4 regions of the Zooshikella sp. RANM57 genome follow, and region 4 is predicted to be linked to each of the others. Evidence: predicted binding sites of a transcription regulator. Region 4 holds the regulator's gene; each other region holds the start of a gene.
The links. The regulator PhoB, encoded in region 4, activates phosphate uptake and scavenging genes when phosphate is short. The targets are predictions, from matches to a motif close to TGTCATANNNNTGTCANA.
Positions count from the first base shown of each region.

Region 1 (3,218 bases), on a different contig from region 4:
TTAATATAGGATCATGGGGCTTCATCACTCGATGGCCGCACCTAAAAACCATTCGTATTGGGTATAAAAAACTAAAAATTAATTTGGTAAACAGAGGTAGTACCGCTTACTTCGTTACCAACGGAAAGAAAATGTTGCCCATTGCGCTGGAAGTATTCTATTGATTCTGGACCAAGATCTCCGGCTTTAGGGTTATAAATGCCGTTATCGCACTCACCATTATTAACTTTGGTGCATACACTCTCATTGTAGTTCCGATGGTTAACATAAGTAATGAACTTAACCATTGCAGGATCAGAAATATCGTAAACCATGATGCCCCCTTGGCGTTCTAAACCAATAAATGCGTAGTGGCGGCCATTAATATAAGCGACTTCAATAGCCTCTGGTTCGACACCTTTATCATCACTACGGTCATCACCGCTATCATTGTTGTCATTAGTGCTATTAAAGTGTTGTTTTTCGCTGGTTAGAACAATTTTTGCAAAGTCATCACCACTATCATAAACAAGCTGACCATGTTCATCCCAAATGGAAAAAGAACGAGCGCCAAATAATTTTACTGGTTTGTTTGCAGGTATTTTTTTATTAGGTTTAACCAGCTTGAGTCGGCCAAGTTTTTTCTTATCTTTAAGTGATTTTGCTAAAGGGTGGTCTTTCGCGATATTCAGTTCTTTGCCACGTATTTCATCTGAGTGAGCAATACAAAAACCTTGTTTAGTGGTGTAGTCATTTGTGCCTTTGAAATCGTCACTGTCCCAAAAGTAGCCTAATTGATCACATATATGTTGAGTGGTGGTAAAACCATACTCTCTTCCATCACCCTCGTTGGCCGTTACAATATACGTTTTTCCATTAACCGTATAACTGGCAATACTGTCAGGCATATATAGGCTTTCAAGCTGTGGGTAGTATTTAAGATGACCAGCGACGTTGTCTTTATTAGATGCATCTAACCCATAAGATGCCCATGATTTACCTCCAAGGCCAAAAATAGTATCAATTCGGGCAGATTTTACATCAATTTTAGCCAGTGCATTGTTTTCCTGTAATGAAGCAAAAAGCTTTCCGTTGGTAGTAAATGTTAAATACTCTGGTTCAAGGTCTTGAGCAACTGTAGCATTCGGGCCAGAAATACGAACAGTGTTTGGTAGCTCATGATGGCGAGAATTGCCTGCATTAAATGCTTTAAAGTTTATTTGCTTGACCTCAGCATTTAATGCTCCATGGCTTAAGTCAACAAGGGTAATACTACCCTCAGGGTCTACTTGATAGTTTGAACTTGGTTCCCCTTCATTTGCAGTAGCAATATAGCGACCGTCTTTTGAAAAGCTGACCATATCAGGTAGCGAACCAGCAGGAAACGTATTAATCAATGCTAGAGTATCTGAGCGATATAAACCTATAATGCCATGTGCTTGCTTATTTTCATTTTCGATAGCAACGGCAATAAGCCCTTGATGCGTTGCAACACTATTTGCCGCACCAATTTTAATGCCAGCATGCTTACCTGCTGATTGTAGATTAATCGCGCCTGTAGAATAAGGCTTGCCTTGATCATTTAAGCTTATGATATCTACTTGCTTGGCCTGGGCATTGACTACATAAAGTTTGTCTGTACAACTATCATAGCTGACAATTTCTGCTGCTGAGGTAGCAAAATCAGCATCCGCGATTGATGTTCCTATTAACGTTAAACCACTAACAGGTGCTGTACTTTGTGCTGAAGGTTGAGATGCATGACACTCAATTTCTGGTTTTTTGATCTGCTGTGAGTCATTTGAAACGCATGCACCAATGTATGTACTTGTTAGGCATATTGTTAGTATGGACTGTAGTTGTGTTTTCACAAAAGTTGGTTCCTTGTAACGAAGGTGATAAAAGAATAATACTATTATGTAATTAAATTGTTACATGCTGACTTATATTTACTGGTACTATTCGTTTTTTTATTTTTTAGGTTTGATTAAGTAATCGGTTGTAATAATTATTGTTACTTTGAATTATTTACAATAACCGTATAAATGATAAAAAGTAATGACTGCTATTTTGGCTTAATGAAACTGTAAATGTATTTGTGCTATTACAATAAAAATGATTGAGTAAGTGTGGCATAAATAAGTTATTAAAAGATATACATGTTGATACCCTTTATAACTTGTTTGTAAATATACCTATAATATAGTTTAGTCATTGAAACGATAACATAATTGTTATCAACAAACGTACCATTAATTTTATTTTTTTATAAGAATAATAACTACAGCCCTTTGAATTATAGCTCATCGTTTACAAAGGAACCTTTTAAATGAGGATTAAAGCTACATCATATATTTCTGTTGCAATGAGTGCGTTGTTAGTGACAATGACGCATGCGGATGACTTTAATAAGCTTGATCAAGCAGTCCCTGCTAATAATATTATAAACACTCAAGAGCCTGTTTTTGACTTTGATACCGATGGCTGTCTTCCTGCAGCAGGTATAAGTCGAGATGGACGAAAAAACCCAGGATTAAAAAATTCGGGTGGGCTTGCAGAAGGTTGTGATGATAATAATTTTCTAAATACTTCAAATACACTTCATCGATATGCTTGCACAACTTCAGGAAAGGATCAGTTTTGTGGTCATTTTTACGCATTATATTTTGAAAAAGATCAGGTGGCTGCGTGGATAGATGTTTTTGGTCATCGCCATGATTGGGAGCATGTCGCTATTTGGACGACCAACGGTAAAATCACCTATGCAAGTTACAGCGCACATGGAAAATTATATACAAAGCCAGCTTCAAACGTACCTTTTGAAGGGACTCATGTGAAGTTTGTTTATCATAAAGATGGTATTTCTACACATGCAATGCGTTTTGCAAAGTCGAATGAAATTGCTGAAAATCCCTATGGTCAATTTGTGACACCCACTATAGTGAGTTGGTACGAATTAATGGGGGATGGTATTGTTAATCGAGAAATGCGCAATAAATTAAATAGCTTTGATTATGGTAAAGCGACCATTCCTTTAAAAGATAGTAACTTCAGAACAAGGTTAAATGATAACCGACCTGATGGGTATCCACTTTTCTCAGAACAGGATATTGAAGCGTCGAATCCAAATCATAAGGGATAATCTTTTAATATATTAATACCCTAATTTTTGTGCCAGCCTTTTAGTAAACCCCACCCCTTACCAAGGAGAGGGAGGAGTTCGTGCAAGCAGCAGACAA
Region 1 covers NZ_JBOIUB010000008.1:270,444-273,661, forward strand. The annotation lists gene ACQ96U_RS17890 (choice-of-anchor I family protein) at 72-1,850, opposite strand; gene ACQ96U_RS17895 (NPP1 family protein) at 2,309-3,121, shown strand.
Region 1: the regulator PhoB is predicted to act here: its motif matches at 1,898-1,915, upstream of ACQ96U_RS17890 (choice-of-anchor I family protein).

Region 2 (3,218 bases), on a different contig from region 4:
CAGTTGAAGCCGGCACCGCCTTCTATTTCAAGGTAGGAGAAGTCTTCTTTTGTTCTGCCTGTTTTGACTTCAGTATCCGCATCCCACTCAAGGTAGTTGACACTGACATTGCCAAAGCTATAAGTCATTTCTGCATGAGCAGAAAGTGTAATGAGTGAAGCCATCACTAACGTTGTAGGAAGTATAATTTTTTGCATAACTACTACTCTTGGCATGTGTGACTGCAAGAACGCATATGCCATTGGCTTATCCCTTGGCTGACTGTCGCACAGGGGATGTATGCTTTCTTAACATGTAGGTTTTTTTATAATGTTTGCACCTAATACTTGAACCCAGAGCAACTATTTTTTTTATCAATAGCATTTAAAGTCTGTTACTTTGCCATTGTTAATGACAAAGTAACAGGAGGTACTGCTTTGTTTACGTTACTTTGGGTATCATTTACTGCTTATTTCTAACGTTCCACGTTGCCTATAACATGCTTTATTTGTACTCAACCATTATCCTTTTTAATTGAGTTCATTTTAAAACCTGTTATAGGGTCTTACTACGTAAACCCTTTGTGATGAATTTTTACCCTTCACTATGGTTATATATTCTCACTGAGGGAATACGTTGTTTGGTAAAAACCAAACAAGTAATGAGTAATAAGTAGTTAACCTCTCTTCTGCGGGATAGATTCTAACATGAAAAAAAGATGACAATAAAACAACTAATTCATTTTATTTTATTTTATTTGCGTGAAGTCAAAAATTCATGTCGGGAAAGTCTGTGAGTGATGAAATTTACTTTAAATAAAGTCGGAAAAAGCAGTTTTTATACGACGTTATCGATTTATTTAAATGAGAATGGTTGTGTTTTTTATGGAAGTAATATTAATTAATTTTGCGTTATTTTTTTATTGAAATTATATATTTTTTGGTAAACTTACATAGCACAATGGGTTGAGCACTTTGGTGCAGATATCGTTAAGGTCCATGAAGCATCTAATGAGTAAGGTACTTGTACAGGTAAACTAGGCATAATATTGTAATAAAAAAAAATTTACATGCTTTGGATTTGGATGATTGTATATTTCAGGTGAGTGTACCCTGATAAATTTGATCTGGTTAACATAATTCGTAAAACGTATTTTATTAGGACTTTCTAATTTTATGAATGCAAAAGCTATCTTGACTAAAAGCTAGCGGTTGTATGGTTGTTGTTTAACTGATACTTCGACTTAAAGTACTTCCAACAGCAAAACAAGGAGAGAAAATGAAACGTGTTGCAGTTATTTTGTCTGGATGTGGTGTTTTTGATGGAGCTGAAATTTATGAGTCGGTATTAACTTTGTTGCACCTTGATAAAGCTAATGTACATTACCAGTGTTTTGCGCCTGATATCCCTCAACAACATGTGATTAACCATTTATCTGGAGAAGTGGTTGAGGGCGAAACAAGGCAGGTGCTGGTTGAAGCTGCCCGAATTGCTCGAGGGGATATAAAAAGTTTGTCTGCGCTTAGAGAAGGAGATTTTGATGCATTAATTTTTCCTGGCGGATTTGGTGCTGCAAAGAACTTATGTTCATTTGCAACTGAGGGACAGGCTATGCAAGTACAGCCTGAAGTACTTGAAGTCTGTCAACGGTTTGCTAAAGCGACAAAACCTGTTGGCTTGATCTGCATTGCCCCGGTATTAGCAGCCAAAATTTATGGCGATAAAGTAAAGTGTACGATTGGTCACGATACAGCAACAGCCGAAGCGATCAATGCCATGGGCGCACAGCATGTGCCTTGTAATGTAGACGATGTTGTCATTGATGAACAACATAAACTAGTCACAACACCAGCTTATATGCTTGCGCAGCGAATAAATGAAGCCTCAGCAGGGATAGAAAAGTTGGTACATGCTGTTCTGGCGTTATGTTAGAGGGTATTATCCTATAACCAAGGATATGGGGATAAGTTAGGGTATGTCGTATTTCAAGATACTGATATGCCCTTGATCTCAGCGGATATCCAGGTCTACTACTTTTAACGCTTTCAAGGGTGGGAAGCAGTGAAGCATAGTACAAAAGATGTTGAAGAGTTTTTACCTGAAATAAAAGCTGCAGTGATGTCATTTTTTGACAAGGTTCCATTCAATAAATTTTTAGGGATGAAGATTACTCGTGTTGAAGCTAATTGTGTTGAAATGCATTTACCAATGAAAGAAGAGCTTATAGGTAATTACTTTATGGGGATATTGCATGGTGGCGTTATTTCGGCAATGCTGGACGTTACTGGAGGCGCTATGGCTTTGGTGGGTGCTTTCCGTAAATTAGAGCATTTGAGCTTAGAAGAGCGTATTAAGCGTCTATCAAAAATTAGCACCATAGATTTACGTGTAGACTACTTGCGTCCAGGTCGAGGTAATGCCTTTTATGTGGTTGCTACATTGTTGCGTTCAGGTAATAAAGTCGCTGTAACGCGTTCAGAGTTTTATAACGATCAACATGAGCTTTGTGCTGTTGGAACGGGCACTTACTTGTGTGGTTGACATAATTTTGGGGCTTATAACCTCCTTCATTAATTAAGAGGTAAAAGCCAGCTTTATGTGCCTTCACTACAGGAGGCGCCAAAAGCAAAGCAGCTGTAGCAGCGATGATGCCCAAGACGAATTTGCTGACTCATGCTTTCATGCAAATTTGCCCCTAAGTCATACTCAGGATCATCATCAACTAAGGTGCAGGCATATACCCGTAGATTCCCTCGTATCTTAACCACCATTTTGCTGAATGCACACATAAAGTGTTGTCGGCTAGTAGGGGAATGATAGGTTCGCATGCAGTGTTCAGTAATGTGAGGCGTTTTTCTGTGAGTAAATGGAGGCGCAAAGTCAGGAAAGGGAATGATAGAAATTGACTGTGGCAGGCCGATGTTATCCAGTAGCTTCCGATACTGATTTGTCACATATTCTGAATTTTCCTCCCTTAATTGTTGGCGAGCAATTGAGACTGGAAACCCTATTTGATGGAGTTCACGGAGCGCCTTAAGTGCCAGTGAAAAAGAGCCTGTTCCTCGGTCTTTATCATGTTGTACAGCGTCTGGATAGTCGATACTAATGCGAAATCGAATTGTATAAGGAGATGAAATTAACGATTTAAGCTGTGGTAAACGTTGTAGAAGAGGCGCTGTACCATTCGTTAATACCAAGCAAGGACGATACTGGCTGGCGAATCGCAAAATTTTTACCAT
Region 2 covers NZ_JBOIUB010000013.1:61,139-64,356, forward strand. The annotation lists gene ACQ96U_RS21900 (outer membrane protein OmpK) at 1-197, opposite strand, end outside; gene elbB (isoprenoid biosynthesis glyoxalase ElbB) at 1,258-1,911, shown strand; gene ACQ96U_RS21910 (thioesterase family protein) at 2,041-2,520, shown strand; gene ACQ96U_RS21915 (radical SAM protein) at 2,574-3,218, opposite strand, start outside.
Region 2: the regulator PhoB is predicted to act here: its motif matches at 1,018-1,035, upstream of elbB (isoprenoid biosynthesis glyoxalase ElbB).

Region 3 (3,218 bases), on a different contig from region 4:
AATAGTTGAATATGTATCTTGCACCTGATGTATGAGCATGGCTTAATGAGGTTTATTTGTGACAGGTATTGGACATGAAGATCGTTGCTGATGAAAATATTCCGTTGTTAGATGCTTTTTTTGCTTCTTTTGGGGATATTATTCGTCTGCCTGGACGGGCTATTACGGCTGAGCATTTGCGTGAAGCTGACATGCTCCTAGTGCGCTCAATTACTCAGGTAAATGCAGAGCTGTTACAGGACAGTGCTATACGTTTTGTTGGGACAGCAACGATAGGTACAGATCATATAGATGAACCATTTTTGTCAGCTAAAGGTATTGGTTTTGCTAGTGCACCTGGTTGTAATGCCAATGCTGTTGTTGAGTATGTCCTCAGTGCGCTTAATGTGTTAGCGGAACAGCAGGATTTTGATATTCGCGATAAAGTGGTGGGGATTGTTGGTAAAGGTAATGTGGGTGGTACGTTACACCAAGTACTACAGCGTTTGGGTGTAGCGACATGTGTCTGTGACCCTTTTCTGGAAGAAAGTGAGCCTCATGGCGCTTATGTAGATCTTCCCACGCTGATTGCTGAAAGTGACATTATTTCATTGCACACACCACTGACTCACTCAGGTCCCTATCCAACATATCATTTGTTTAATGATCAGGTTTTACGACAACTGAAGCCAGGTACGATTTTAATCAATTCGGGGCGTGGGGCTGTCATTAATAATGAGGCTTTACTTAAATTAAAAAGTGAAGGTTTTGATACCACTGTTGTGCTTGATGTTTGGGAAGGCGAGCCGGAGATTAATACCGCTTTATTACCTTATGTTGAACTTGCTACACCGCACATCGCTGGTTATAGCTTGGATGGAAAAATGCAGGGTACAGAAATGATTTATAAAGCGGCTTGTCGCTTTTTTGGATTGCCTACCCGAATCAAGCTGCCAGGTATTGCACCAATACCCGTAATGAAAAGCATTAGTTTTGCGGGCAATGTCCCTCGCCAACAAGCGGTTTCTACAGCAATACGTTCTTTATACGATATACGTTGTGATGATGTCATGTTACGACGTGAATTGCTAAAGCCGGGTGCAGAGGTTGGAAAAATTTTTGATGGTTTACGTAAGAATTATCGTGAACGACGTGAATTTAAGACACTAAAAATTAAGTTGAAAAACTGCCCTGGCGATGTAGTTAATGCATTTAAGGCATTAGGTTTTAAAGTAGTCATTCATTAGTGTTAAGTGGTAGGTTTCAAATACGCTACACTTTTCACGCCGTATATTATTATAATTTTTTAGCCTGTTACTAAGCCTTCAGGTTTAGTAGCAGTTTATTACTGATTAATGCTGCACACGACTACAGACTGTGTGCAATTAGGTTATTTTCAAGTGTTGCGAATGATTATCAGCTCTTTTTTGTAATGTCACGTTTACTGTCAGTGTGCTGGTTTTTGTAAGAGTTTTCATTTTTTTCTGGGAAGCACCCAGGCTTTTTCTAGCCGTTTAAATGCTTTTTGCAACATTTCTTCCGTGATAGGCACTTCTTTGCCATTTTCATCAATGATGGCACCACCATTAAAAATATCAGGACGATGGGGCAGAGTGGTTTTATTGCCGCTTGGGACGGTTTGTAGGTGCATGTTCGTTACCTCTTAGCCTAATCAGTACAAAATTCGTTACGCACCTGTATGACGCCGCACTATGTAATAAGTTTTTAATATGTTTGGCAAGGCGCTTAACGAGTCACAAAAGTTTTTTTTATGTTTTCTAAATGTGAGATTAAACGACATCCCATGCTAACTGCAACACGTATGTGCAGTGGTTTTTATACCTAAATGAACTAAAAAAAAAGTTCCTTGCTATTATTAATACTCTGTAGTTAGCGGTTACACACTTTAATTCATGGGATCAATAATGTTGGACGCGGATATGCAGAAAATGCAGTTCATTTGTAAAAAAAGAAGGGGGACATTTGATCAAGGGCGGTTGCTTGCCACCCTTAATCGTTAGGTACTAATGAGTGATTATTTCATGTTTTGCAAAGCAGCAATGCGGTCTTCTAAGGGTGGGTGGCTCAAAAATAAATTGGCAAGTAAGCTGGATTTTTGTTCGCCACTAATGCCAAACGCTGTCATGGTTGAGGGCAATGCACTCTGCTCAGCATAATCGGCTTGTAAGCGTTGTAAGGCACCAATCATGGCTTCACGACTGGTTAATTCAGCACCTGCTTGATCGGCCCGGTATTCGCGCTGACGAGAGAACCACATGACAATTGTAGAAGCCAGAATACCAAGTACAATTTCCATAACAAATGTGGTGATGTAAAAACCAAAACCTACGCCGCCACTATCATTATCACGACGAAGGAAACTATCAACGGCATAGCCAATGACTCGGGCAAAGAACATCACAAATGTATTCACTACACCTTGTATCAGCGACAGTGTCACCATATCGCCATTGGCAACATGACCAATTTCATGACCTATAACCGCACGAACCTCATCGGCACTCATTCGTTCTAAAAGGCCGGTGCTTACTGCTACAAGTGCATTATTTTTATTCCAGCCGGTAGCAAATGCGTTGGCTTGTGGTGAGTGGAAGATACCAATTTCTGGCATGCCAATGCCTGCTTTATTAGCAAGATCTTGTACTGTTTCTACCAGCCAGCGCTCATTGCTTGAGGTGGGCTGCTCAATTAGCTGTGTACCTGTTGACCATTTGGCTATTGCTTTTGAAAGTAGCAGGGAAATAAAAGAACCTGCCATACCAAATACAGCACAAAACATTAACAGGTTGCCAAAATCTAACCCTTGTCTCGTTAAGTAACTACCAACACCCAATATGTTGAGCGTGATACTGGCAACGACCAGTACAGCTAAGTTGGTGGCAAGAAAAAGCATAATTCGTTTCATGCTTGGTTACCTATCTCATCAATAATCTATTAGTCTGATATGTGGTTTGTTAATTGTTTTTCAAGAGTATATATGCTTGAACACAACAGTTAGATGTGTTCTTACAGGTTTAGTTTATGTGGCTTTGTTATAAATAAATACTGAAATATTAGGGGGCTTTTAATTGCGCTAGCAGTTCCGGATGAGGTGTTTTTTTAGCAGTGTCTTAAGTTGCTGCGAGGCTGTGGTTATTGTAATTATTTAATAATAACACCTTCAAGTATGAGGGGGTGGCAGTTCTTGATTGAAAAAATAACGTAACAAGTGCTTTACC
Region 3 covers NZ_JBOIUB010000005.1:226,300-229,517, reverse strand. The annotation lists gene pdxB (4-phosphoerythronate dehydrogenase PdxB) at 75-1,226, shown strand; gene ACQ96U_RS12735 (PA1571 family protein) at 1,454-1,630, opposite strand; gene htpX (protease HtpX) at 2,015-2,905, opposite strand; gene ACQ96U_RS12725 (hypothetical protein) at 3,161-3,218, opposite strand, start outside.
Region 3: the regulator PhoB is predicted to act here: its motif matches at 1,693-1,710, upstream of ACQ96U_RS12735 (PA1571 family protein).

Region 4 (3,218 bases):
ATTGCACGAAGCCATCGTTCAGGCAGGTTATCCGCATTATCAGCAAAGGTTTCTAAATAACCTCGGATAACGGTCAGTGGTGTACGTAGTTCATGGGATACATTGGCAACAAAGTCTTTGCGCATTTGTTCAAGGTTATGTAAGCGGGTGATATCCCGGGCTAACAGTAACCGGTCGTTTCGACCAAATAGCGTGATCGTAAAGAGTAGATGGATCTGTTCTGTAATGGGTGAGGGTATCTCAAGTGGATCTGCATAGCGCTTTTCTTCAAAGTACTTACAAAATACAGGATCACGAATCAGGTTGGTGATGAGCTGACCTCGATCTACGGGCGAACGAAACCCTAATAGCTTTTCGGCGGCATGGTTCCACCACTCCAAATTACCATGGCTATCAATCATGACTACAGCATCAGAAAGTGCAGCCGTTGAGTCTTGTACTCTATCAATAACTGCTTGTAAGCGAGCACGGGACTTTTGATGGCTGCGTTGGAGTCGGTAGATAGCATCAAAGATTTCTCCCCAGATACCTCGGCTTTCTGGTGGTTCATTATTGGTGAGCTCACTTTCCTGAAGCCAATGGTTTAATTTATAAACCTGTACTAAGGTCCAGAAGAGATAACTACTCAAAGTTACAACTAGGGTCCAAGCAAGCTCATCAATGGCAAGCCCAAAGATGACTACAATGACTGCCCCAAAAAACAATCGTTGTGGCATGGTTTACCAATCTATACTGACTAACCTTTGGTGGAAAAACGATAACCTGTACCGCGCACCGTTTGTATCAAGCGGTCATGGCCATTACCTAGTGCTTTACGCAGACGGCGGATATGGACATCAACAGTTCGCTCTTCAACATACACATTGCCTCCCCATACTTGATCAAGTAGTTGACTTCGGGTATAGGCACGTTCTTGATGAGTCATAAAAAATTGTAGCAGGCGATATTCAGTAGGCCCCATATCGGTAGGTTTGCCATTGATTGTTACTCGGTGGCTGACAGGGTCAAGTTCAAGTCCTTCAACACGAATGGGTTCTTGTGGTTCTTGAGCACCTGAGCGGCGTAAGACTGCTTTTAGGCGAGCAACGAGTTCGCGTGGTGAAAATGGTTTGGTGATATAGTCATCTGCACCAACCTCTAAGCCTTGTATTTTATTGTCTTCTTCTCCTTTTGCGGTCAGCATAATGATAGGAATGCCAGCCGTCATTTCGTCCCTTCGTAAGCGCCGAGCCAATTCTATTCCACTGGTACCAGGTAACATCCAGTCCAGCAGAATTAGGTCTGGCTTTTTGTCAATGATAATACCGTGCGCATCCTGTGTATTGTCTGCTTCCAGACATTCATAGCCAGCCATTTCTAGGGCGACTGCAATCATTTCCCTGATTGGGGCTTCATCATCAACAATAAGTATTTTTTTGCCAACCATGTTCAAGCCTTCTCTTCGCTCTACGGGTCAGCAACTCATTACACAGACTGTTTGTTACAATTAAATGACAAATAAAAGGCTGTTGATTGAAACCTTTTAGGCATTTAGCAGATATGCCAAATGGTCCTAACTGTTACCAAAAAGCAGTCATAGTGCCCAGGAAAATGAGTAATCCGACCCAATGATTATTCAAGAACGCAAGAAAACAACGCTCTCTGTTACGTCCATGTGTCAAGTAATGCTGGTAAATGAATAGCAAACTAGCAGCAATAAGACCAGTATAGAATGGCCAGTCAAGCTGTTGGATAATGCCTACAATAACCATCAACAGTAATGCAAGTAGCTGTAAAATAGCAATAATCAGGTTATCCGCACGACCAAACAATATTGCAGTGGACTTTATACCGATTTGCAAATCATCATCACGATCAACCATAGCGTACTGGGTATCATAGGCTACTGTCCATGACAAATTCGCGGCATAAAGTAACCAGGTAGTCACTGATAATTCACCTGTTTGTGCCGAAAATGCCATTGGAATGCTCCAAGAAAACGCTGCCCCCAATACAACTTGTGGGAAGTGGGTATATCGCTTCATAAATGGGTAGCAGGTTGCAAGTGCAAGTGCACCAAAAGATAGCAGTACGGTATAGGTGTTAGTTTGCAGAACCAGTAGAAATGAAAGTAGTACTAAAACAAAAAATAGCCAAATTGCTTCTGTTGCTGAGGCCTTTCCAGTAATTAATGGGCGTAGCTGAGTTCGTTTGACATGGCCATCATAATGACGATCAGCAAAGTCATTGATGACACAGCCTGCACTGCGCATTAAAAAAACACCCAATGAAAAAATAATGACCAGCTCTATATTCGGCAATCCCTGTGCTGCAATCCATAGACTCCATAGTGTGGGCCAAAGTAAGAGGTAGGTACCAATAGGGCGGTTTAGCCGCATAAGTTGACTATAAGCCCATAGGCGGGGCCATTGTTGCTGGATTACACGCATATTGACGTTTTTTTAATGATCATTTGAAGGCGATGAGGTAGTTAGTATATCACTTGCAGCTGGGTTGCCAATTTGTTCGCTTTGGATGTTGTGAAGTAAAAAGGGTAAGAAATACTCAGTGATCATCAGTGGTTGTTGATCGAGTAAAAATTTGGATCGGCGACCCCATACTTGTGCTGAGGGTAACTGTAAGTTGTGGGGAATGGGTAACTCAGTTGTATTCAACTTTGTCAGTTCAAATTGTGGTAAACGTTTAATACTGGTTTTACTAAATAAAAAGTGGCCCAGAGGTTGCTCATTTAAGGTAAGTAATTCTTGGAAATTATCACTCAGTGTTTCTTTAGGAATCACAGTACGCGCCAATATACAAGGCTGCTGTCTGACAAAAAGCGTAATTTCCCGAATATTGGTTAATGTGTCAGCTTTAATACCCAGATACTGTTGTTCTTCTTCAGACGCGGATAACCATTGTTGGTTAAGCAGGTGAACGGTGGCCTTGCTGTTAAAATGGCGAGTCAATCGATCCGTCAATGAACCAGGATGATTCAGCCAGTATTTAAGACGAGGGCATAATAGATCTTGAGCATGCCATACGTGGGTAGGGTGCCATAAACGTTCACTAAAAAACTGCATGTTGGAGTAGTGATTGAAGCTCATAATTCGCAGCAGGATGCTTGAATATGATTGATGTTGCAAGGTGTAAACTGCAGAAAGTTAATTTTCCTGTTGGCATGGGTTAATCACGTGACAATAGAGTCATTGGTTTCGTCTGGAACCACTACAATCCAT
Region 4 covers NZ_JBOIUB010000011.1:183,065-186,282, reverse strand. The annotation lists gene phoR (phosphate regulon sensor histidine kinase PhoR) at 1-716, opposite strand, end outside; gene phoB (phosphate regulon transcriptional regulator PhoB) at 737-1,426, opposite strand; gene ubiA (4-hydroxybenzoate octaprenyltransferase) at 1,560-2,429, opposite strand; gene ACQ96U_RS20800 (chorismate--pyruvate lyase family protein) at 2,442-3,086, opposite strand.